DNA from 4 places in the Propionispora hippei DSM 15287 genome. Region 4 is predicted to be linked to each of the others. Evidence: riboswitches for the same ligand, from Rfam matches in the RefSeq annotation. Region 4 holds a riboswitch; each other region holds the start of a gene.
The links. Region 4 has a riboswitch for cyclic di-GMP ahead of F3H20_RS08160 (tetratricopeptide repeat protein). Riboswitches for the same ligand answer to the same signal wherever they lie in the genome.
Positions count from the first base shown of each region.

Region 1: linked by a shared signal. The riboswitch ahead of F3H20_RS06565 (methyl-accepting chemotaxis protein) and the one ahead of F3H20_RS08160 (tetratricopeptide repeat protein) in region 4 are both predicted to bind cyclic di-GMP.
Region 2: linked by a shared signal. The riboswitch ahead of F3H20_RS11640 (CPBP family intramembrane glutamic endopeptidase) and the one ahead of F3H20_RS08160 (tetratricopeptide repeat protein) in region 4 are both predicted to bind cyclic di-GMP.
Region 3: linked by a shared signal. The riboswitch ahead of F3H20_RS17395 (V4R domain-containing protein) and the one ahead of F3H20_RS08160 (tetratricopeptide repeat protein) in region 4 are both predicted to bind cyclic di-GMP.

Region 1 covers NZ_FQZD01000009.1:70,294-76,116, forward strand. Annotated here, with positions in the region: gene F3H20_RS06560 (GGDEF domain-containing protein) at 1-90, opposite strand, end outside; gene F3H20_RS06565 (methyl-accepting chemotaxis protein) at 92-2,077, opposite strand; cyclic di-GMP riboswitch class I at 2,273-2,360, opposite strand; gene F3H20_RS06570 (HAD family hydrolase) at 2,684-3,484, opposite strand; gene F3H20_RS06575 (lactate utilization protein) at 3,848-4,489, opposite strand; gene F3H20_RS06580 (RrF2 family transcriptional regulator) at 4,568-5,104, opposite strand; gene F3H20_RS06585 (pyridoxamine 5'-phosphate oxidase family protein) at 5,300-5,674, shown strand.
Region 2 covers NZ_FQZD01000018.1:59,010-64,832, reverse strand. Annotated here, with positions in the region: gene F3H20_RS11665 (DUF805 domain-containing protein) at 1-388, opposite strand, end outside; gene F3H20_RS11660 (PH domain-containing protein) at 395-901, opposite strand; gene F3H20_RS11655 (PH domain-containing protein) at 867-1,439, opposite strand; gene F3H20_RS11650 (hypothetical protein) at 1,714-2,076, opposite strand; gene F3H20_RS11645 (hypothetical protein) at 2,054-2,317, opposite strand; gene F3H20_RS11640 (CPBP family intramembrane glutamic endopeptidase) at 2,368-3,003, opposite strand; cyclic di-GMP riboswitch class II at 3,088-3,171, opposite strand; gene F3H20_RS11635 (hypothetical protein) at 3,526-3,735, shown strand; gene lipA (lipoyl synthase) at 3,824-5,353, opposite strand; gene lpdA (dihydrolipoyl dehydrogenase) at 5,543-5,823, opposite strand, start outside.
Region 3 covers NZ_FQZD01000045.1:8,150-13,972, forward strand. Annotated here, with positions in the region: gene purB (adenylosuccinate lyase) at 1-1,154, shown strand, start outside; gene F3H20_RS17385 (DUF1848 domain-containing protein) at 1,219-2,157, opposite strand; gene F3H20_RS17390 (PAS domain S-box protein) at 2,217-3,821, opposite strand; gene F3H20_RS17395 (V4R domain-containing protein) at 3,850-4,368, opposite strand; cyclic di-GMP riboswitch class I at 4,495-4,588, opposite strand; gene F3H20_RS17400 (DUF429 domain-containing protein) at 4,693-5,454, opposite strand; gene F3H20_RS17405 (DNRLRE domain-containing protein) at 5,512-5,823, opposite strand, start outside.
Region 4 covers NZ_FQZD01000011.1:113,350-119,172, reverse strand. Annotated here, with positions in the region: gene F3H20_RS08160 (tetratricopeptide repeat protein) at 1-2,006, opposite strand, end outside; cyclic di-GMP riboswitch class I at 2,139-2,223, opposite strand; cyclic di-GMP riboswitch class I at 2,400-2,485, opposite strand; gene F3H20_RS08155 (QueT transporter family protein) at 2,586-3,032, opposite strand; gene F3H20_RS08150 (glycoside hydrolase family 68 protein) at 3,208-4,215, opposite strand; gene F3H20_RS08145 (PTS transporter subunit EIIC) at 4,218-5,588, opposite strand; gene F3H20_RS08140 (sucrose-specific PTS transporter subunit IIBC) at 5,678-5,823, opposite strand, start outside.

The DNA of each region.
Region 1 (5,823 bases), on a different contig from region 4:
CATAAGCCCCAGAAAAACCTCGTTTTCCTCTTCCTTCGTCTTCAGCAAGGTTGCTTCCAAGCGCTCCCGGAAGGCCCGCCGGTTCTTTATATTAAAGCTTAAACCGGCCTACGGCTCGGGTTAATTCTGCAGCCATTTTAGCAAGGGTTTGACTGGAGGCAGCAATTTCTTCCATAGTTGCCGATTGTTCCTCTGTCACAGCCGACACCGTCTGAGCCTTACTGGCAGCTCCTTTGCTGATCGTGTCAATATCCTTCACAGACTGGATAATTTGCTGGCTGCCACCGGTCATTTGCTGTATAGAGGCAGAAATTTCCCTGGTCTGTTCCGATACGGTATCGATAGATTGGAAAATAGCCTGAAAAGCACGTCCGGACTCTACAACCACTTCCGCGCCATTGCGGACCTCTCTGGTGCCTCCTTCCATGGCCAGTACCGCGTCAGCCGTATTGTGCTGTATTTCAGCAATTAAAGTACTAATTTGCTTCGCAGCTTCCTGTGATTGTTCGGCTAGTTTGCGGACTTCTTCCGCCACTACGGCAAAACCCCGTCCCTGTTCTCCGGCACGGGCTGCTTCAATGGCAGCATTAAGTGCCAGCAGATTGGTCTGGCCGGCCAATCCGGAAATGGTATCGACAATCTGGCCGATCTCCTGGGAAGCAGCTCCCAGCTTGACCACCACCTGCGAAGAATGCGCCACAGCCTTTTCGATATTTCCCATTTGTCTAATGACGTTTTCCACCGTCTTGTTGCCTTCTTGCGCCGTTTCAGCCGACTGCGACGAAGTACCGGCCACCTGGTTGGCATGAGCGGCAATTTGGTCAATGCTGTCCGACATTTGTTCAACAACCGCCGTTGCGCCATCGACAGCCCGCAATTGTTTTTCCGCTCCATCCGCTACTTCTCCGATCACTGCCGCCACCTGAGCAGCTGTCTGAGCCGACAGATCGGCATTGGCATTCAATGTCTGGCTGGCAGCGGCAAGCTGCAGAGCTACTTGCTGGATTTGGGAAATTAAGTTGCAAAGCTGTTGTAGCGTATTGCCAATAGCCCCCTCCAGGCGTCCGACCTCACCCCGTTTGTCCCGGGCGAAGGAAATACTCAAATCACCCTGCGCTACCTGCTCCATTTTCTCCAGCAATTGATAAATAGGGTTTACTAATTGGCGTTTCATAACCAAAAGAATTAAAAAAACCGCAAGCACCAAGACACCCGCACTTAATACGCAGGTTATCAGCATGTTTTTCTGCAGTTGCGCCAATGTATTCTGCCTGTCTAATACCACTTTGATCAAGGCTTTGACCTGACCGGAGTAATCCCGGACCGGAACCGCTACATAAGCCTTCTCACCGTTATTACTATAGCCGTAGCTCATCGCACCGCTGGCCGCAACCTGCCGGGCAGTATCGATCGGCAGCGCCAGCAGGTCTTCATCCGCAGTCGCTGCCAACAGCTTGTCCGTTCCGTCTGGGTTCAACTCATAGCAATAATACTCACCGGGGAATTTGGCCTTTAATTGTTTTTCCAAAAAGACTTTATCAAAATTCATGCCTGTTTCCACCGTACCGACAGGGGCATTATTGAAATAAACTGGCATAACAGCGCGAAAACCCCAGCCGGTAACGCCGGCTTCAATGCCGACAACAGGCTTAAGGGATTTGTTAGCCTCGACTACCGTTTTTCTAAAGCCCGATAAGTCATCACCAAACTTACCCGGCGCATTAATTCGTAAAAAAGAAGTCGCCGGCGCCAGATGGAACTGCATTTGTTCTACGCCCTGCTCCTTAAGCTGCTTATACACCGGGCCAACCAGCCGGAATAAACCTTCCCGGTCCCGCTCGCTAAGCAGGCGTGCCACTTCCGGATTATAGGCAAGGGAAGCGGCGACCGCAGCGGAACGATTCAAATATTCTTCAATACTGGTTTGGACAATCATGTCTATTTTTTTAAATTCCTGTGCTTCATCCTCTAGAATGAGATTCCGTTGATTGCGGTAGCTTAATCCGCCGACAAGCAACAAGCTTATGACAATAACAGCCGTTATAACAATAGTGAGTTGTGACTTTAACATTTTCATAAAAATCCCCCTGACTTTTTGGTATCAACTGTCATTTTCAATCATCGGAAATCGCTTTGCAATGTCCTTAAGGTTGCTGCTGCCCTCCTCTCATCGGAGCTGGTTCCGCCACCTTGGGTTCTGTCCACTTTTTTGCAGTAAGCCGGCCAGGTTTACTGATCGAAAACAAAAAAAACAGGCTACGATTGATATTTCAATCGCAGCCTGGCAGTCATCGGTAGCTAACCCTTTAGACCCATGGCTTTGCGTCCTCACCTTTCGGCTGAGTTTGCCCATTCCATTTATTTTCCTTTTCGACAAATTACAGGAAAATCCTCTTGCTATTCTACAAAACTCACTCATATTTTGACTTTTTCGTCAGCAAGCTCACTGTAGCTATGTCTCACTCAATGGACCACTTCCTGCAGCATGCCGTTCCTGATCCGGCCCACTATATCCAAATCATCAACCTGATAAGTTATATATTCCTATCCGATCTTACTATGCGCGACATTTAGCCTATACCCTAACCCGGAAAACCACTCGGCCGCTGAACTGAAGTTTATATCAAGACAGCCTGATACCCGTCAACGGATACCAGGCTGTCTTCTTTGGCTTAGACAACATTCAGATCACATTATATTTTTTCAGTGCCTTATAAATTCCGTCCTTATCCACATCGTCGGTTACCGCAAAGGCAGCCGCCTTCAGTTCTTCGGTGGCATTTCCCATGGCAATGCCATAGTTCACCTGGCGCATCATCTCCAGGTCATTGCGGGCATCGCCAAAAGCGAAGGTATTGGCAAAATCAATACCCAGTTTTTCGTGCAAAAAGCGGACACCCTTGCCTTTGGTATGGCCGGGCAAGTGGATATCCATGCGAATATTTTCCGAGGTGTACATATCTACCAGCCAGTCTTTTGGCAAACAATCCCGGCAGGTAAGCATCTGTTGTTCGGCGGCAAACATAGCGGTGACCATCCCGGAGTGAATCTCTTCCGGCTGCCAGGAAAATATCCAGGGCTCATCGCCTGATAAGTCGGCACCGAACAATTCCCTATGGCGCTGTAGCACCGGATGATCCGCCGGGCTCGACCAGATACCCAGGCTGCCGGTGAAATTAAACGGCACATCATATTCCTGGAAAAGTCGCAGTAAAAAAGTAAGGTTTTCAGGTTTAAAATAATTGTCATACAGGACTTCCTGGTGAAAAGTAATATAGTTACCATTGCAGCCGATGAATCCGTCAAAATTAAGTTTTTCCAATACCGCTGGCAGCTTGCCCCGGGCCGAAGCCACCACGGCATAATGGCCTTTTTCCTGCAGCAGGCGAACCGCTTCACAGGTGCTGGGCAAAGGCTCATACATACCGCCTGGCAAATGCAGCATGGTCCCGTCAACATCAAAAAACACAATCTTTTTCCCCATAAGCCATTCCTCGTTTTCTTCGTTCTTCGCTATAACATGTTACATTCCTACTCTTCTATATTTATCTCACACAATAAAAATTCCTGCCGTTACCCCTCCGGTACAATTGGACCGCCGAAAGTAACCAAGCCTGGCAAGTTATCCTAAGACATTCTCACCGGGCTTATCCGCTACAGAGTATACTTTAAGATTCCCACTGCCCCTGCAAGCTCTCGCCAGTTTGCACAGTTCCTCCGCCACTACGCTAAAGCCTCTCCCCCTACTCACCGGCGAGGCCAACCTTCATTGGTTCTTACCTCATCGCCGCCCAAATCAAAAGCACCCTGCAAATTACCCGAAACGCAAAGGCAGGCAACCGGTATCTTAATACCCCAGTTCCCTGCCCACAATCACCACTTTGATACGGTCTTTGATAAATTGCCGTTTAATCACGGCAAAGCTGTTACATATCCGTTCCTCACTTTTGCAATCCACACAATATCCCAGCGTAGCGCAGGGCGTCTTCTTGTTTAACCGCTTCGCATCCAAAGGGGCTGCGTAATGTCTTGTCCGTTTTTCCGCTTCCTCCAGATTTCTTACCAGCTTGTTAATTCCAGCCACAATAATAACCTGCTCCGGACCATAGATCATAGCGGCTACTCTACTGCCATTGCCATCAATATTGTATAATTCGCCCTCCTCAGTTAAGGCGTTCGTACTAGCTAGAAATGTATCAGCGCCAAAGCTTTGCCGGTATAGCGCTTTTTTCTCTTCCCGGGTAATTCCCTGCCGGTACTTGTCCAGAAAGTTGTAGCGGCCATTACGCAAAAGATCCAGTATGCCTGTTTCCCCAAGCGTTACCGAGTCTCCCACTGCCACCGTCGAATGCTCGGGGATCAACTGCTTTATCTTTTCTTTTAACGCCAGTTCATCAGCAACATAAAAAGAACCAATATTATGCTTTTCCAAATTAGCCATCGTACGTTCAATCTGCTTGTTTCTATACCATGTTATATGATTGTCCATTCTTCCAATCACGTCCAGTTACATATTTTATCTTTAGTTTCTTAGCAAGTAAACTTGCAGCCAGAAAAAAGCAGAGCCCTATCGCGACTGCCCACGCAGAAACCAATCCAGCGTGGCCGCCCGCTGCTCGGCAGGAACTTTCGTCTGTACCTCGGCATGCAGCCAGGCCAATGTTTTAGCTCTTAGATACTGCCTCATCTCTTCTTCCGCTTCCAGCATGACCACTTTAATTAAACAGGGACACTTTTTGTGTGAGTCCGGCAGGTTTTCTTTGTCCAGCAATATCTCTTTTTGCCTGATCTCCACACAGCGGAAGAAGTGAGAAGCCCCCTCGATGGCCTCCACAACATCCCAAAAGGTGATGGTCTCCGGCGTACGGGCCAACTTATACCCGCCTTTAACGCCGGGAATCGATTTGACAATACCCGCTTTCGTAAGCTTTGTATATACCTTGGAAAGATAGGTCTCAGAAATGCCCTGGTACGCCGCTAAGTCCTTGATCCCCACTGATTTGCCGGCCGGAAAATCCACCATATATAACAGACAATGTAACGCGTACTCTACACCCACGGAAAATTGCAATGAATTCACCTTCTCATACTGTTTACTTTTCACATAGTACTTCCATATTTCCGATTAGTCAATACAAACTCCTTCACATTATAGTCAAATATTATCTACAATCCCTTTCTTTTACGCAAGAGCGGTTGACACAAGGAAATACTCTTTATATAATAATTACAGATAATATATATCTGCGATTATAATTATCTGTAATTTTATATTTTATAAACATATAGGAGGAAAAATATGCTAAGCGAAAAATTTTTCGAAGTATTAACCCATGAAGGAGTCGTTTCCATCGTGACCTGGAATACGGAAGAAGTCCATGTGGTAAATACCTGGAATTCCTACCTGGTTATCACGCCTGACCAACGAATCTTAATTCCGGCGTATGCCATGCACCGGACCGAAAAAAACCTTACTCTCCACAATAAAGTGAAACTGACTTTAGGCAGCAGGGAAGTTATGGGCTATAAAGACTACCAGGGTACAGGCTTTCTCGTCGAAGGAACAGGAAAATTTCTTGCATCCGGCCCTGAATTTGATATGATGAAGGAAAAGTTCTCCTTCTTAACCAGAGTATTGGAAATCACCGTTGCCAAAGCCAAGCAAATGCTCTAATAACTAACCGTTCCGGTTAGCTCCGTAAAAAAAAATTATTTCTCTCTTGCTTATCTTTTTTTGTAAATTTCACTTATGGTAACTTAACGTATATATCCAAAATCCTATTGAAAAATGTGCAATGGCCCCACCCTTGTCAGAAACAAGAG
Region 2 (5,823 bases), on a different contig from region 4:
GACTATTATTTTCAATTCGGTACTCCCACTGTTCAGACCTACAAGCTACCGTCTTGATATAAAAATCACACTGCTCCACTGTGGCAACATCCTCTGCCGACTTTGCTCCGTTCCATTCACTCCGTTCTTCCAGACTGGCAGCAATAACGATGGAAATAACCGGCGTCAAGGTTCCAAGCAACCACCAGCCCCAGAAATTATCACCTTTCAATCTGGCTATTAAAGCCGGGATCAAACCGGCCAAAACAAACAGCCAAAAATAAGTAAGGAAAAATCCCCAATAATCGCCAGGAAAGATTGATAATAGCAATCGCAGGAGAAAAAAAACACCAAGCATCCCGCAAACTTTTAATATTACAATAAGCCAATTAACTGCTTTGGTATACATGTCTCTTCAGCCTTCTTTTTCAGTCCACTGCTTTCCCATCTTCTCCATTACTCGCTGGCAAAATTCTGCTGAATCATTCGGTGAAATAGCATAAGCTTTATCCGCTTTGATTACAACTAAATTAGAAGAACGAGTGCAGTACAATCTTATCCGACCTCCCTGTTCTAGTTGAAAAATGCCAAAATAGCCGAACAAACCACCGGAACCGAATAAACGCAGCGATATTGAAAGCTTTTCCACTCTTTGAACAGATTCAATCTTTTTTAACGGAATCACTATATTTCCAATAAAACGATGGATAACGACACAGTCTTCCCGCAATGTATAAAAGCGAACTTGCCAAAAATAAGCCGAGAGAAAAGCCAGCCATACTAAAGCAAGCCAAAAATATCCTTTATTCAGCGGACTATACAGTACGACATATAACGTTATTCCCCATAGAATGGCAAAAGAACTGACTGTAGAAAAACAGGCCATTCTATCTAAAGGCGACTTGGGAAATTGATAAATCATACTTTTTCACTCCTTGTTGTAGAAGTTTCATATACAATTCCCGGACACCCGGATGAGCCAGAATATAGTAAGTATCACCGGACTTTAGCAGCAGCATATCCGGTGGATTCTGATGATAGAAAATAGCCGCTTTTTTTCCATTACGAAGCTTGAACCATCCCGTTGACAACCCAGGAACACTATATCCATTGGTCCGCAAGGTCGGCTGCCATTCGCTCCACGGACTCACCAAGGCAATCTGGACAGTCTTCAAATCGGCAGTCTCTTCAATCGGCCAGGCTTTTATCCTAATTTCTTGCTCCGACAGTTGCCAGCCATCCCCTTCATTACTGACTCCAACTAAAAACATAGCCAGCAAAAATATAATAACACTGGCTAATACCAGCATAACTCTATACCATTTTTTCATCGATATTGTCCCACGCCATAGAATAAAACCAATAATGATATATATTCCCATATTTAATGCCCAAAAGGACATATTAAAAGGTATAAACAATGCCTGTAAAACATCTAGATAAGTAAGTTGATAGGCCATCTTTGTCCCGCCTCCTGCAAAAAAATATTATAGCTTAAGGCTTGCTAGTAGGTTCTAATCCTTCTAAATATCTTCATCTTTGATCAAATAAAATAGTTATTATGACGATTGTCAAGAATTATAATAATCAACATAATTAGCTTCATGGTAAAATCATCAATAGCTCAAGCTTCTACTAACTCCAGATTTTGCAATCCAACATAATACTTCCCCCCTACCAGCCCTTCCCGCCCGCGCAAAACATAACAATTTCCGTTTTTATTAAAGGATGGTGTCAAATCCCAAGAAAAAGGATATTATCCATCGCCTGTGCTTCTTCATCTTTAATTTCTTTCTTGGCAGCCAGCAAGATTTGTTTATCATCTGAATTGCTAAAAATAATATCAGTATCTTCTTCCGCTATATATCCGCTAAGAAATTCTTGGTCATAGACCGAAAAAACTTCACCGGAACTTTGAACAGCTTTCATGACCGGACAATCATCAGAACCATCCGCAAATATTTCTATTGCCGTTATCGTCTTTTGTTCAAAGAAGCAGGACCCATACCAACGTATTTCCCCCTGTTTCTTTACTAACTGATAATAAAACGACATGTTGGACCTTGTTTTCTTTTCAAATAAAATCAGACTGCTCATTTTCTTTTTCGTCATAAATTAGCGCTATCGTTTGCTCTCTACCTTTTACTTTATTATATAAAAAGCTAAACCCTTCACAAAAAGTAATGATCAACATCAAGAAAAAAAGAAATACCAAAGGAAAAACCATCTGCATCCCTATAATTTCTTGAAATCGCAGCCCAACATACGCCGCTAAGGGATAGGATAACCAGGTCAATTTTAAAGCAATGACACCACATACCCAAACTTTAGAAGACAAAAAAATCCTCCTCTATTCTTCACTCATCAAAATTAATGAATAATATCTTACTAATGAATGTATATGTTAATAAAATTAAATGCAGCGTGTGCTAAGATTGCCCCCCATAAAGAATTTGATTTTTTAAACACGTAACCAAACATGATCCCACCTATAAAATTATCCAACCAAACAATAGCATTTCCAGGCCTGTATAATGCTATCTCTACTAAAGTAACGACTATATTAGCAATCCAGAAGGGCATGAGCTTCATAAGTTTTTGTAAAATCACCCCTCTGTATAATATTTCATCCATAAGACTTGATATTATGATTCCTTTAGTCCATTGATTTAAAAAAATAAAAGAACCATAATTCACCATCTGCTCTCGATTTATTCTTATTAAGTGAATTGCAAATTCAATAGCAATAAAAGTTACTAATACTATTAAACCTCTCTTGTTAATGTTATTGAATTTTAAATAATTAATATCAACTTTTTCTATAAATTTTAAATAATAAAAAATAGGTAATCCTGTAAAAACAATTTGGCTCACCCCATAATTATGGAGAATCCAGACAAAACTTTTTTGATCAAGAAAAAGAAAAATCATTGCAAGACTGTACACAGTCCATATCCCATATACAAAAAAAACAAAAAATATCAGACCTTTCCATTCTCTTTTACGTTCCAATTCATTGGTCATGACTAATTTCTCCACTCTTTTTTAAAGTTAAAGATTTCTAAAACTGCATACTACATTTCCATAAATGAAAACCGCCCCTCTCTAAAAAGAAATGGGCGGTTACACTACCATCTCCAGGCAGACCAAGTGTCCAGATACAGCCTACCGTTCTTCGCTTCCATATCATATAATTCTTTGAAATTGATTTGAAACTATCCCATTACAAAATTTCTACGTATTCCATTATATTCCTTTGTTGGATTTAACTTCATTTTATTATCTTTTTTACATTTTTCTGCAAAAAATGACAATAAGGCCTTGATTACGATTTATTGCGTGTCGTAGCCAAGACCTTATTGTTCTTTAACTAAATGCCTAATTATGACAAAAATCATTTCTTTTGAAAGAGCACATTCCTTGATATATCCAAAGACTAATCTAATAAACCAAACAAAAAAATATTATATAATCTATCTTCATACTATTATCTGGAAATTATTTTTAATATAATATTGCTTAGTAAAAATAAAAAGGAGAATGCACGTGGATTCTTTATTACATCAGGCTCTTACCAATATTATTTGCAACTGGGAATACCAAGTGGAAACCTGTGATAAGCTCTTTCCTACATCAGGAGATTACGCAATCGTCTACAGCAAACTAACCGGTTTGAGACAAGCCCCGGACCAATTGGAATTCGCTGGTTTGATTACCTATGAGAATGGTCGTTGGAAAATCAATGATAATATTTGACTACGGTAACAATAAATAAGGCCCTGTCTGCGACTTCAATGTAATGTCGTAGACAGGGCCTTATTTTTATTTAATCAATGTTCAGCAATCAGGACGAAAGTCTTTCCTTCTGAAAGAACCCGTCCGCCGCCCGGTAGGAGGAGCGCACCAGGGGGCCGCTGGCGGCGTGGAGGAAGCCGAAGCTTTCCGCCAGTTCCCGGTAGTGCACGAATTGTTCGGGTGCGACATATTCTTTGATGGCAATATGCTGAGCTGACGGTGCCAGATATTGCCCTACGGTCAGGAAGTCACAGCCAATAGATCGAAGATCGGCCAGAACAGCAGCCACTTGAGCCGGGGTTTCCCCCAACCCAACCATAATGCCCGATTTGGTCTTAATGTGAGGGGCTTGGCGTTTCACATAGTCCAATACGGCCAGAGACCGTTGATAGTTAGCCTGCGGGCGAACCTCGCTATAGAGGGCAGGCACGGTCTCCACATTATGGTTAATGACTTCCGGCCGGGCGGCAATGACCGTATCCAGTGCCGCTTCGTTACCTTGCAGATCGGGAATTAATACTTCAATCAGCGTGCCGGGTGAAATTCGCCGGATGGCCTCAATCGTACGGGCAAAATGCTCGGCACCGCCATCCGGTAAGTCATCACGGGTTACCGAAGTGATAACTGCATACTGCAGACCCAGCCGTTTTATCATGTGGGCTACCCGTTCGGGTTCTCCCGCATCCACCGGCTGCACCTGGCCCTTTTGCACGGCACAGAAACGGCACTGCCGCGTACACTGGCTGCCCAGAATCATAAAGGTAGCTGTGCGGCTGGCATAGCACTCCCCCATATTCGGGCAATGTGCACCGGAGCAAACGGTATTTAGAGCCAGTTCATCCAGCATACCGTGAACCTCGCTGGCATTTTGGTTACTGGCGACCCGTCCTTTAAGCCAGGATGGCGGACGGGTATCGCCCAGCCAGCGGCCATCGGTTTCTGTCACGGCAGCAATCTGAAAAACCGCTTGGAAATGAGCGATCAGACGGCTGCGCACTTCCTGCATAGCAGGAGCTGCTCCCAGCAGTTTTTCCATGCTGGTTACGCCCCGGCCTCGAATGCCGCAGGGAGTAATAAAGGAAAAGTACGATAAATCGGCGTCTATATTCAAGGCAAACCCATGAAAACTGAGCCAGTTGCGCGCCCCGATCCCGATGGCGCAAATTTTGTCCTCACCAACCCACACACCGGTATATTTCTCATCCCGTCCGGCGATGATGCCGAAATCGGCCAGCGTGCGAATGATCACTTCCTCCAGGTTGTGAACATAGGCATGGACATCCTTACCGTAACGCTTCAGATCAAGCAGTGGATAGCCTACCAACTGACCCGGCCCGTGATAGGTAACATCGCCGCCCCGGTCCACATGATATACTTCACACTGTTTTTCTTTAAGCGTCAGGCTGTCGACTAGTATATGCCCATCCACGCCACTCCGCCCGACCGTAATGACCGGCGGATGCTCCAGCAGCACTAACACATCCTCGTCAGCTTTGCCTTGCCGCCGCGCTTTGGTATAGCTCTCCTGGAACTGCCAGGCATGTTGGTAAGGAGTCAGACCCCAGTTCAGTACAAGCATGGTTTACCCTCCTATTCAGGGCGTGTCTTAAAACTATCCGAAACGCTCCATGACGTTGCTTTTTGCGCCATACTTCGTTAAATTTTCTTGAAATAGGAACCGCTATTTCTACAAAAATTTGCCTCGTCTGGCACAAAAATCACTCGCCATGGGTCATTCCGTTAGTTCTAAGACACACCCTACAACCGCTTATTTCCAGTGAATCCCCTGTCCCATCGCTACATGAGCCGCTTCCATCAGGGCTTCGGAAAGCGTCGGATGGGGGTGGATAGCGTGGCCCAGTTCTTCCAGCGTTGCTTCCAGCGACTGCGCCAGTACGCCTTCCGATACCAGATCGGTGGCATGGGGTCCGACAATATGGACACCCAGTATTTCGCCATACTTGGCATCGCAAACTACTTTGACAAAGCCTTCGGTATCGCCGTAGGCCATCGCTTTACCGCTGGCCTTAAAGGGGAATTTACCTACTT
Region 3 (5,823 bases), on a different contig from region 4:
ATTTTGATGAGAACGCTGCCGGGCGAATCAAAGAAATTGAAAGAACGACCAATCATGATGTAAAGGCGGTTGAATATTTCATACGGGAAACTCTGTCGGAAAGCTCACTGTCCGATGTAATCGAGTTCATTCATTTTTCCTGTACATCGGAAGATATCAACAACCTGTCCTACGCTTTAATGCTAAAACATGGTATCCAGGATGTCTGGCTGCCGGCAGCCGAAAAATTGGTCGCCGCCGTAACAGAGAAGGCGGAGGAGTTAAAGGATGTGGCTATGCTCGCCCATACCCACGGGCAACCGGCCTCTCCTACCACGTTAGGTAAAGAACTGGCTGTATTTATCTATCGCTGGAACCGCCAGTTAAAGCAAATCCGCGCGCTGGAATATCTGGGGAAATTCAATGGAGCCGTTGGCAACTTTAATGCACATGCGATTGCTTACCCGGAAGCAGACTGGGAAACTGTGTCCAGAACCTTCGTCGAAGGTCTGGGATTAATTTACAATCCACTGACCACACAAATCGAATCCCATGATTATGTCGCCGAATGTTTTCATGCGATTAACCGTTTTAATAACATCGTTCTCGACTTTAACCGCGATATGTGGCTTTACATTTCACTCGGGTATTTCAAACAAAAAACCGTCAAAGGCGAGGTTGGTTCTTCCACCATGCCGCACAAAGTCAATCCTATTGATTTTGAAAATTCAGAAGCCAATTTGGGCTTAAGTAATGCGTTATTAGATCACCTTGCCAATAAATTACCAATTTCCCGTTTACAAAGAGATCTAAGCGACTCCTCGGCACAACGAAATATAGGAGCAGCTATCGGTTATTCTCATTTGGCCTTGGTGTATGCCGCCAAGGGTTTCGCCAAAACTTCGGTTAATGCCGATGCAATTAACGCCCATCTCGCCAATGCCTGGGAAGTAATCTCCGAAGCGGTACAAACGGTTATGCGCAAGCACGGCCATACAAACCCTTATGATAAATTAAAGGAAATAACTCGCGGCAAAACTATTGGTGAAGCGGAAATTAAAGAATTTATCACCAGCATTGACCTGCCGGCAGAGGCCAAAGCCCGTCTATTGGCCCTAACACCTTGCTCCTACATCGGCATAGCTGCCAGCCTCGTTAAGCACAGTAAGTCTTAACACAATAATCAATAATCCAAAAGGCACGGACTCTCTTCTACTTTGAAGAGAGTCCGTGCCTTTTTTATAGCTTAAACAACGCTGCCTGCTTATCCCGTAAAACAGTCATCTTCCTCGGAATGATACGGTCCCCGGCCTCTACTTGCCCCAGCAGCAACGGAGAATGGGTTTGATGGTAAACTGAATTTTTACAGGCCCCATCATCCACCGCATAGCAATAGCTACAGCCGTGCCGGCAGCTATTATACGCGCCAATATCCACGCTTTCAAGGCAACGGCAACCACTTCTTTGATTGTTATCCCTCTTGGGCTTCAATTTATACCCGGTTACTGTCTCAATAATTCCCTGGTCGATACAAGCGGCCCCGCTTATATTATATCGCTGCCGATCCAGGTCCTCCACACAAACCTGCAAAATAAGCCGGTTCTCTCTGGCAATATCGGCAAACCCTCGTGCAATCGTCTGCCTCGCTTCATCCTCCAGCTCAACAATCGCTGCCCCTTCCTGTCTGCTCTTTTGCTTGCCATACACATCAACATAACTAAAAACGCAGCGCTCCGTATAGTTTCGCAAAGACTGGCACAAGACAGAAAAACATTCCAGATGTTTGTTTACAGAAAAGGGTCCCGTGACAATCACCGGATCGTAACGCCAGACTACTCTCTCTTTGCCAATGGTATCACTTAAACGTTTAAAGCCTTCGATAATTTCATGTTTGACAGGTACGTGACGTTCCAGTTTTGCATCGTAAGGCGTAATCGTAAACTGAAAATAATACGCAAACCCCATAGCATCAATAACAGGCAATTTCGTAAGCAACGGCAAAGCATTCTTGGTCCAGAAAACAATACAGCCAACCATTTCCGGCTTCAGTGAAATGTGGGATATCTGACGGAAATTCATCGGATTGCGCACATAGACAAAACCTTCACGCAAGCGATTGACAAACCAATCCGAGTAAAAAGCCGGGATGTCTGTCCGTCGGCTGGCACTGATAATCATTGTTATCCTCACTTTCCTGCTAGTGCCTTCGCTGTATCCTATACAAACACTGCCGAGATTCAGCCAAGTTTTAAAATCTTCAACAGCTGGAGAGCTGTAGCCAACGCAGTCCGCGTCTCATAACAATCAAGCGATGTATTTAGAATTTGTTCAATCCGCTGCTTTCTGAGCTGAATAGTCTTATGATGCAAATATAGCTGTGTACCAATCTCCTTGAAACTTAGACCTGATAAAATCTTTTCCAGTGTCTCCAATAAATTAGGGTGCGGCAGTAATGGGCCGATCATTTGATGCACATAATCAACAGCTCCGTCAGTAACGGCAAAAGGAGCAAGTACCTGATAAATCCCGCAATTTTCATAATGATAAATATGTCTTTCCGGCCAAACCTGTTTACCAATCCGTACCGAAGTCTTCGCATTGTTTAACCGGTTAGCTAAGCCTGACCAACCTTCTACATAGTTTCCAATCCCCGCTGTAACATGAATATTCCGGACATAGGCACCGATATAAGCTACATAACTTTCCGCCAGTTCGGTTTCCCGTTCTTTATGGTTGGGACATGAAGCAAAATCACTAAGGACTACAATACCAATGTCTGTCTCCCAGGCAATCGTATTATTCTTCTTATTTAATATATCGATCAAGAAATCTACGAGCTGCTGCTTATGGTAATGATGATCGGCTGTATCAGACACTCCCGGTATAGTATCTACTTCGAAAAACAATAAAGAAAAATCTTTGGGAATATGAAGCTTGTTTTTTTCACTATACTCCTGCAGCTCCAGATCATTTATATCATTCCGGACAGCCAGTTTATTAAAAAACTCACTTCTCTTTTTTCTTTCATACGCCTGATATAGCAGACTCTCATTTCTTTTTCTTTCACTAATATTACGGGTAACACCAATATAGCCAATATGGGCACCCGCCTGATCCCGGGCAATGCTTATGGAAGATTCAAGCCAGATCACTTTCCGGTCTTTTCGCAGTTGTTCCTCTTCCACAATGAACGGTACTTTACTGCTGTGCCATTGAATGTTGTCAGTCGTGATCTTCTGAAAAGCATTCCACAAAAAGGTAAGTGTCGTTTGCTCCGAATTTTCCCCCTCTAGTTCAACTGCTGCAAACCCTAACAATTTCTCAACCGAGGGACTTATATATCGGATAATGCCGCCGGTATCCAACAGCCAGATTACGTCCCCCGTATTTTCAGCAATAAATTTATATTTTCGTTCACTTTCCCGAATGATTTCCTGTTGTTTTTCAAGCTCTGCAATATAGCGTCGCTCATTTTCTGCCGCATCTTTTAAACCAAGCACCATGCTATTAAACGCAATGGAAAAGTCTCCCATAAAATCAACCCGTTGGCTATAATCACCGGAAGCAACCATCCCTGTTTGCCAAGTCAAATGGCGCAGATTGGACTGCAGGGCCTTTAACGCACCCGGCCAATATCCGCGTAAGTTTATTGTAGAAGACAAATCACCTTTAGCAAGTGTATCAGTAAAGGATCTAAGCAAGAGAAGCTCGTTTTTCAGCTTGACAAACTCCGGATGTTTTCCCGCGCAGGCAGAATCACCGTTTGTCACGTCTTTTCCCTTTATCACCTGATATAACTCTCTCAGTATTTCATTGATTTCTTCTTCCATTTCTTTACGCACGTGGATATCCCTCTCTAAAACCAAAGATTCACTTCACGGATATTTCAGCAGTGAACCGGCAAGTCCTGTCACCTGTACACCAACAGTCAATCTCCTTAACACTATACTGCTTGCCGGTAAACCCTTCCAGAAGCCCGGCAATAAAACCTTCATCATAAACGCATACTTCATAATCCAATTCCGGCAATCCGGAACAATCCAAGTCCTCGGAAATGCTCATTACATATTTTCCGTTTTCATGATCAGCCGATTCAACCCGTAGAATTCCGATTTTCTTATCCGCCAGGGCTGTTTGTATTGCCTGAATAAAACTGTTGAAATCTTTTACATCCCTAATAACGTTCTGGTAGAATTGTTTTCCCGCCAGCAACCCTGACTCATAGAACAAGGTATCGACCATTTCCGTTCCGTAATGTTTCTCAAGCACATCGCGAAAACAAAACTGCATAAGTCTGTATACATCAGTGCTAACCATCGGCCCCAGGTTCGGCCTGCCGGCAGCAAGATCGCCAAGCAATTCCCATTGAAATTCATATTTTCGCTTCATAACAAGACTCCTCTTTTTGTTTGACTACCATGCAAGCACGCTCGGATTAGCTGCGCTTGAAAGCTAACTTCAACACTTAACACCTCAAATAAATTGTTTATTACTAAAAAAAAATCGCCAAAACCTATTTGCGGCTTGGCAATCATTTATACCGTCCTTTGGTATAGTTAGATCCATAGCTTTGCGTCCTTGTCTTTCGACAAGTTTGCCAAAAAATCCTTCGTTTTTTTACAAATTCTACATAAATTTTACATTTCTAGACTGACTATCACTTTTCCTTCTGTCCTTGGCAAAAAAACATATTTTTCGGCCATAATCTATTTTTTATTTTAAGCACGGCTCACAGTATACAATCTCCATCGGGATTCCTCTGCTATCTCCTACCGGCCGTTGAGGAATAGTAGAAAAACCATACTGCATACCAAGCCGGCCAATAACCGACAATACCATGGCATCTATAAAATCATCCAGTAATTGTTTGGGATAACGGTTTTCGATTTCAGTCATGGCCTGTCCGGCTTGTATAAAATACTCTGAAAGCAACTGTGTTCTCTCTTTAAGTCCCTCTGGGAAGGTTTTCTTGCTCACCAGCGGTTTATTACCGTTTAATATAGCAAAACCGAACTCTGGATGCGATTCCCGCAGTCGGCCGATGTATTGAGGCTGCTCCAGTAAAAATTGATCCACCTCGCGAATCTTTGGCGTAAACCCCAGTGACTGTTCGGACAGACTTTTTTGAAGAACCTGCAAATTGCAAGCCTTGGCGCTCTGCTTGTCCCTGGCGTAAACGGCCTGACGGCAGGGAGTATTAAACACACTGGATGCCTTTCCCGGCAGCCTACTCCTTAATTTCTGATCCGGTCTAGCCGCATTCTGCTGACTGGTTTCCGGTAACCCAATCGGGATGTCGATAAGCAGACATTCGGCAGCGTCATGCTCTGCCATCAGTTGGGTAATATCCGGATAATCGGCAAAACCATACCGGCCGGACAGGTCGTGCCAAAACACTGCCCAGCCCCGATATTTTCCCACTCGTTTGCAACTGTCAATACCTACCCAGCAGGTACCGCCCATTCTTGCTTCCATTTCTGTATTTCCTTCCATAAAAAATATCATTGTTAATACAATGATATACAGGACCGCTTATGATTTGCAAGGAATAACAGTAGCACAATAGCCGATATTGGGTATAGGAAAATAAGGAGATCCTTCCTTTTCTTTATACGCAACTCTTATATAGGGTATCAATGTTTTATCTTTACAGTACGCTGAACCGAAGGATGTACGTCCGGTCATTCGAGAATTGAATTTTTCCTCAATAATCGCGATTCCCCTGTTCACCAGCGTATTGTCAAGCCATCTACCAACCAACCCGGTAATATCTGTTTCAACGACGATATCACTTGCAAACACATTAAAGGTTCGTCTTAGCGTTGGGCATACCTCAAAAGGGCA
Region 4 (5,823 bases):
TCCACCCCATCAATCATCTGTTTTTTAAAGCCTGTTCTGTCGGCATAACCAAACCAAGACAGTTGTTTTGCTCCGGTATCAACCATCACATGGTCCCAGTCCAGGTTTATATCGTGCCGCCGGTTGCGGTCCGAATAATTTGCGGCTGCCATCATGACAGACAGATTGTCTTTAAGTCCAATTTGCCGGTTATACGCCAGTTGATACTCTGTCGCCATCATATGACTGGGCAGTGCCTCTGCATCCATTACCGGTGTGCGGTTTATACTAAAATCAACTCTGCTTTGTTCACCAAAATAGCGACTCGTGGTCAGGTGATACCCATCCAGCCTGCCGTGAGTACGACCCTGATCCAGCCACAACTGTACCATATGTTTCATGTCGGTGTATCGTCCGCCAACAGAGTTTGTTCTTAATACGGTTTCTCCCTGGCCGTCAGAAATCCATGTACTGCCGATTCCTGCCAATATGTCCACCCGGTCTGTCACCCGCTGTTCGCCGGTCAATTGTAGGCGATGATCCTTATTTCCTTTATAATCTCTGCTGCCGGTAGCGTTAACAGCCAGGCTGCCCTGCCAGCGTTCTTCAAAGGTCCTCAGCGCCTGAGCCGTCATTGGATTCGCACTATACCTGTCCAAACCTGTCACGGCCTGCCTGGCAGAATAATAATCGCCTCCCGGCACAGCCGTATTAACAATCCCGCTATTGGCGGCAGGTTGTGTCCCCGGCAAAGCAGCCAACGACAGATATTGTTCGTAAGCTTCTCTGATCAGCCCCTGGCGATAAAGTACCGCAGCAAACTGCTGGCGAAACGCCGCATAATCGGGATAGGTATGGATTATGGCCTGGTACAGCTTTTTCCCCGCCTCGTACCGTCCCATTGCAAAAAATGAATCGGCATCCCCGGTAATGACCATAGCCTGTTCTGCAGCCATATTGATAAGTTCCCGATACAATACCATCGCCTGTTTTTCCTTAGAGCCTGTCAGCATGTACGCATAAGCCAGGCTGTGCCTATCGCTGGGTAAGCTTTCCCCCTGCTCTAAAATGCTGCAATAAATACCTATGGCCTGTTGGGGCAGATAGAGCCGCAAATAAGAGTCCGCCAGCGCGCGCCGTCCATAGGCAGGAATCTCCCGGTAATTGGGCCATAGCTGCGTCCCTTCTTTAACTGCAGTTGTATAATCACCGTACAAAAACAATGCCAGCACGTAGTCACATTGCATCTGAACCGTCGCACTTTTATCACGGATTGTAGGCCGTAACAGTACAATAGCCTGCCGGTACGCATCATGTCTAATAAATTGAGCCGCCATCTCGCCACGCAACGTTAGCAGAGAAGCTTTTAATGCCGGGTCATTCCATCCATCGACAGAAGCTAGGGCAGTTTCTATTAACTTAGCCGCCCCGTCTGCATCACCGCGTGCCAGTAATATATTAGCCTTGCCACTGTAAGCAGCTAAGTTGTCAGGTTGTTCTTCCAGCAGGATCGAATAAATACGCTCCGCTTCATCAAAACTCCCCGTATGTACCAGACTTTCCGCTTCCCACAACCGAGCCTTCCTATTTCCTGTCATAGCCGATTGATGATATAGCTGCCAGGCGTCGTTAAAATGGCCGGTCTTGAAATACGCCTGAGCCACGTTGATTCTCACATAATCAGGTACGGCCGGGAACGACTTTATTCGTTCCTCATACAACTGAACCGCTTTTGTATATTCTCCGGCCCAAACTGCAACGACGGTATAATCGAATACAATATCCGCTTCCGTCTCATGGTCAACCATTAAATTTTCCAGTATCGCCAAAGCCGGCCGATACTCTCCGCCCCTTGCTAAAGTAACCGCATATTCCCGTGCCGCATCCCGGTTCTGGTAGGACATTTCAGTTGATTGCCCAAGCGTGTCCGGTAGCGGTTCCTCTTTTGCCATAACAGATGTATAACACACCGCACTTCCCAAAAAAAACACTAAAGTAAGTAATGCCAATACTTGCTTGATCCTCATGTACACTCCCCTAACAATAGCTTTTATCTTTCGCTTTCACGATCGAAGTGCGTGTTTCCCATCCCGCCCACCTGGCACCGGCAAAATGCACCTTCAAAAACAAAAAACAACCGAATTACAAAGTTCTTGACACTTTGCAACCCGGCTGTCATAACAAAAATGTTTTAGACCCTGAGCTTTGCGTCCCCGCCTTTCGACAAGTTTGCCCGCTATATATATACCATTATCAATATGTATTAAACAGGTTAAATTCCTATGAAAGCCCATTTATTCAAGATAAATACATTAGTCATTCTAACAAGTGTTCCGATTTATGTCAACAGGATTTTTATTCTTCCATTGACAAACATTTACTGCAACAGACAAAAAAAGCCGGATTACAAAGCTTTCGTACTTTGCAACCCGGCTTTCATAACAAAAATGTTTTAGACCCCTGGCTTTGGTTCCCTGTATTTTTGACAAGTTTGCCCAATTCCGCTAGCTCTTGCCAGCCGATGCTATCCATTTACTGCACAAATATAGCAAATATTTTTCATTTATTCAACTATAGTCTAACTAGCTCGATTCATCAACGGCAAATTACTGAATCCTTTGGGCGGCTTTAATCAAAATTACCCCCAGTGTTCCAATGACCACGGCCTCACCGATAAAGACAGAGCCAAACACCGACCAATAAGGCATGTCAAACAGATAAGCCAAATAAGCACCGACCACGACGGCATTAATGATCACCGGGAAGATATAGGCGGCCTTGCTTTCTTTAAAGCGCCGTGTCAGCCAGGCTGCTGCCAGTGTGGCCAGACTGCCAAAGACCACATCCATGACTCCGGCGCCGCCAATCATATTAGCCAGCAGGCAGCCGACAAACAGCCCCCACACCGCTTCCCCATACAAAATAGGTAGCACGGTAAGCGCCTCGGCAATCCGGAATTGGATGACACCATAGGAAATAGGCTGAAATACCACCGAAAGTACTACATAAATGGCGGCAATCACCGCCGCCTTCATTAATTTTTTCTGATTCATACTAATCCTTTCTCATACAAATAAAATATTTCACTCTCCTATTCGACCAATTCGGCTATAGTCCTTCTGTCACAGTCCCGCATCCTGTCTGCCGAACTAAAAAACAAGGAAAATTTGCCGGCAGTACCAGCGAAATCTCCTTGTTATCCATAGCGGCAGCACCCCAACTACCCGACTACTTTTCCAACATCATTTTGCCTTGTTCATCGTATAGAACCCGTCTGGGAAGCGACAGACGGTATGAAGCCTCGGTCGCGGCAAAGCCTTCATCGGGACCAACGCCCCAGGCTAAGAACACATCTTGTTCCTTCGTGTCTTTTACAATCCGTCCCGTATAAAGTCCATCCGCCGTCCCACTAATCACATTGTCCGTAGCCATTGGCTCAAACTGACCGTCCAGACGGTCGGCAACGAGGTAGAGTTCACCGGTCTGCGGCTTTGCAGGTAAAATAGCCTGCTGATGGGCCGGACTGTACCAATCTTTTTTCACGGCAAACAATAAATACCATTTACCCTGGTGCCGGTGCAGCGTGGGGACCTCCATATCGACAAAAGTATGAGGGGAAGCGGCCGGCGGGAGCAGCTCCCAATTCAGTAAATCCTTTGACCTGGCCCGGCCGATGCAGCCACGGCTGCGCGGTTCACCCCGCTTGTCCCTTGCCGTAAAAAACATATAGTAGGTGCCGCCCGTTTCGTCTAAAATAACAAAGGGGTCCCGGCAGCCTTCGTGGCGATTGTAGGCCTCCGCCTGATTTTCATAATACTCGCTGCCGCCGACCGACAAGACCGGATTATACTCATACTTATGCCACAGCTTCAAATCCTCTGACCAAGCCACCCCGATGCGCTGCGTATGACCCATATACCCGTTTTCCAATACTTCCTGACGGCAGCGGGAGGTGTAAAACATATAGTAACGGCCGTCTTTTTTTATTGTGCACCCGGTCCAAATGGACACGCTGTCCCAATCAGCCGGATTTTCACTGGCCTCCAGCACGGTTCCCCGGGGCTGCCAATCCCTCAGGTTTTCCGATACGGCATAACCGACGCTGGCCGCGCTATGCCGCGAATGGGCATCCTGTTTTAGGGGAGCCTGCAAATGGTACAGATGATACTTGCCGGCTTCGGCAAAAAGCCAAAAATCCCATAAGAAATACCCGCAAGGGGCATATGTTTTATTCATCTTCACGAATCCTCTTTCCCTGACAAAAATTTTCTTTCCCGATCAGCTTGGCCATCGGGAATCCCTAAAATCCAGGCGGCACTAAACGCACTGACAAAAGCGATCATAAAGCCGGCAGCATATAAAAGTACATCACCCTCCTGAATGATCGCCAGTAGCGACAGGGCCGACAAGCCCAGACTAATGGCCTTCACCTGCATCATGGCAATGAAGCCGCCCCCTAAGGCGCCGCCAATAGCGGCAGCCGCAAACGGCCTTACTAACGGAAGATTTACGGCAAACATGATAGGTTCGGTAATACCTAACAGGCATACGGGAAGAGCGTTGACAATCACCCGTTTTAGCTGGCGGTCAGCGGTTTTAAAATACACAGCCAAGGCAGCGCCGGCCTGTGCCGTGTCTGCCATGGCAAATATGGGCAGCAGCATATTAACCCCTGTCTTGGACAGCATATCCAGATAAAGCGGATTAAGTCCCTGGTGCATTCCCGTGGTAACAATGGTGGAATATACCGCCCCCAGCATCATACCTGTAAAAAAACCGCCCTGATGTATGGCAAACAGAACCACGCTGATCACACTGTCCGATATCGCCGCCCCCAAGGGCTGTAAAATGAAAATCGTGGCAAAACCGGTGACAACCAGTGTCAGCATTGGCGTCAATATCAACGCCAATGCCTGGGGGACCTTGCGGCGGAGGATTCCTTCCACAAGACTCATAAACCAAACCACCAAAAGAGCCGCTATCACGCCGCCGGCGCCGCGCTGCAGCGACGGTGAAATCCCACCGACTGCTAAAGAATGCAGTTGTTCAAGCGACGAGTGCATTAACAACCCTGCCGCCGCACCGCCCAAGAGCGGTGTCCCGCCAAACTCCCGCGCCGCGGTCACACCAACCAGCACAGGTAAAAATACAAAGACCGAACTGGCAAAAAGCTGTAATAATTGCGAAACCTGATTATCTACACTGACTACACCAAGCCGTTGCAGCAGGGAGTTAATTCCCATCAGCATGCCGCTGCCTACCAATACGGGAATTAACGGCAAAAACACATTGGCAAGCCGCTTCATGTACCCAGGCAGGCCAACCGGTCGAATATCGGCAGCCTGGTCTGCCTGATTTCCCAATGACAACTGGTGCTGCATTTCATGATACACGTCCAGCACAACGCCTGTACCCAGAATGATCTGAAGCTGTCCGGAACGGAAAACCGCTGCCACCACTTTATCCAATCCTCTCAGGCTGGCCAGCTCGGCCTTGCCGTCGTCCCGCAGGGTGAGGCGCAGCCTTGTTGCGCAATATTCTATATCGATCACATTGCCTGCACCGCCTATCCGGCTCAGAATTTCACCGGCCAATCCGGTTTTATTCATAGTAGCTTCCTCCCTCCGTACAGATCATTCAATGCCTGATGTATAGTATTATTCTCGCCTGCTGCTTTGTCCTGCCGTCGTAGGACAACCTAAGCCCGGGCCTTGCCAAACATGGACTGCACCCGTTCCGACTCCTTCGCTCCTGCCAGCCAACTGGCAGCAAAAGCGCCGCCAAAGGCAATGCACATACCGATGACATAATGAATCATCGCTGCCGGTTGAACTATCGAAATAC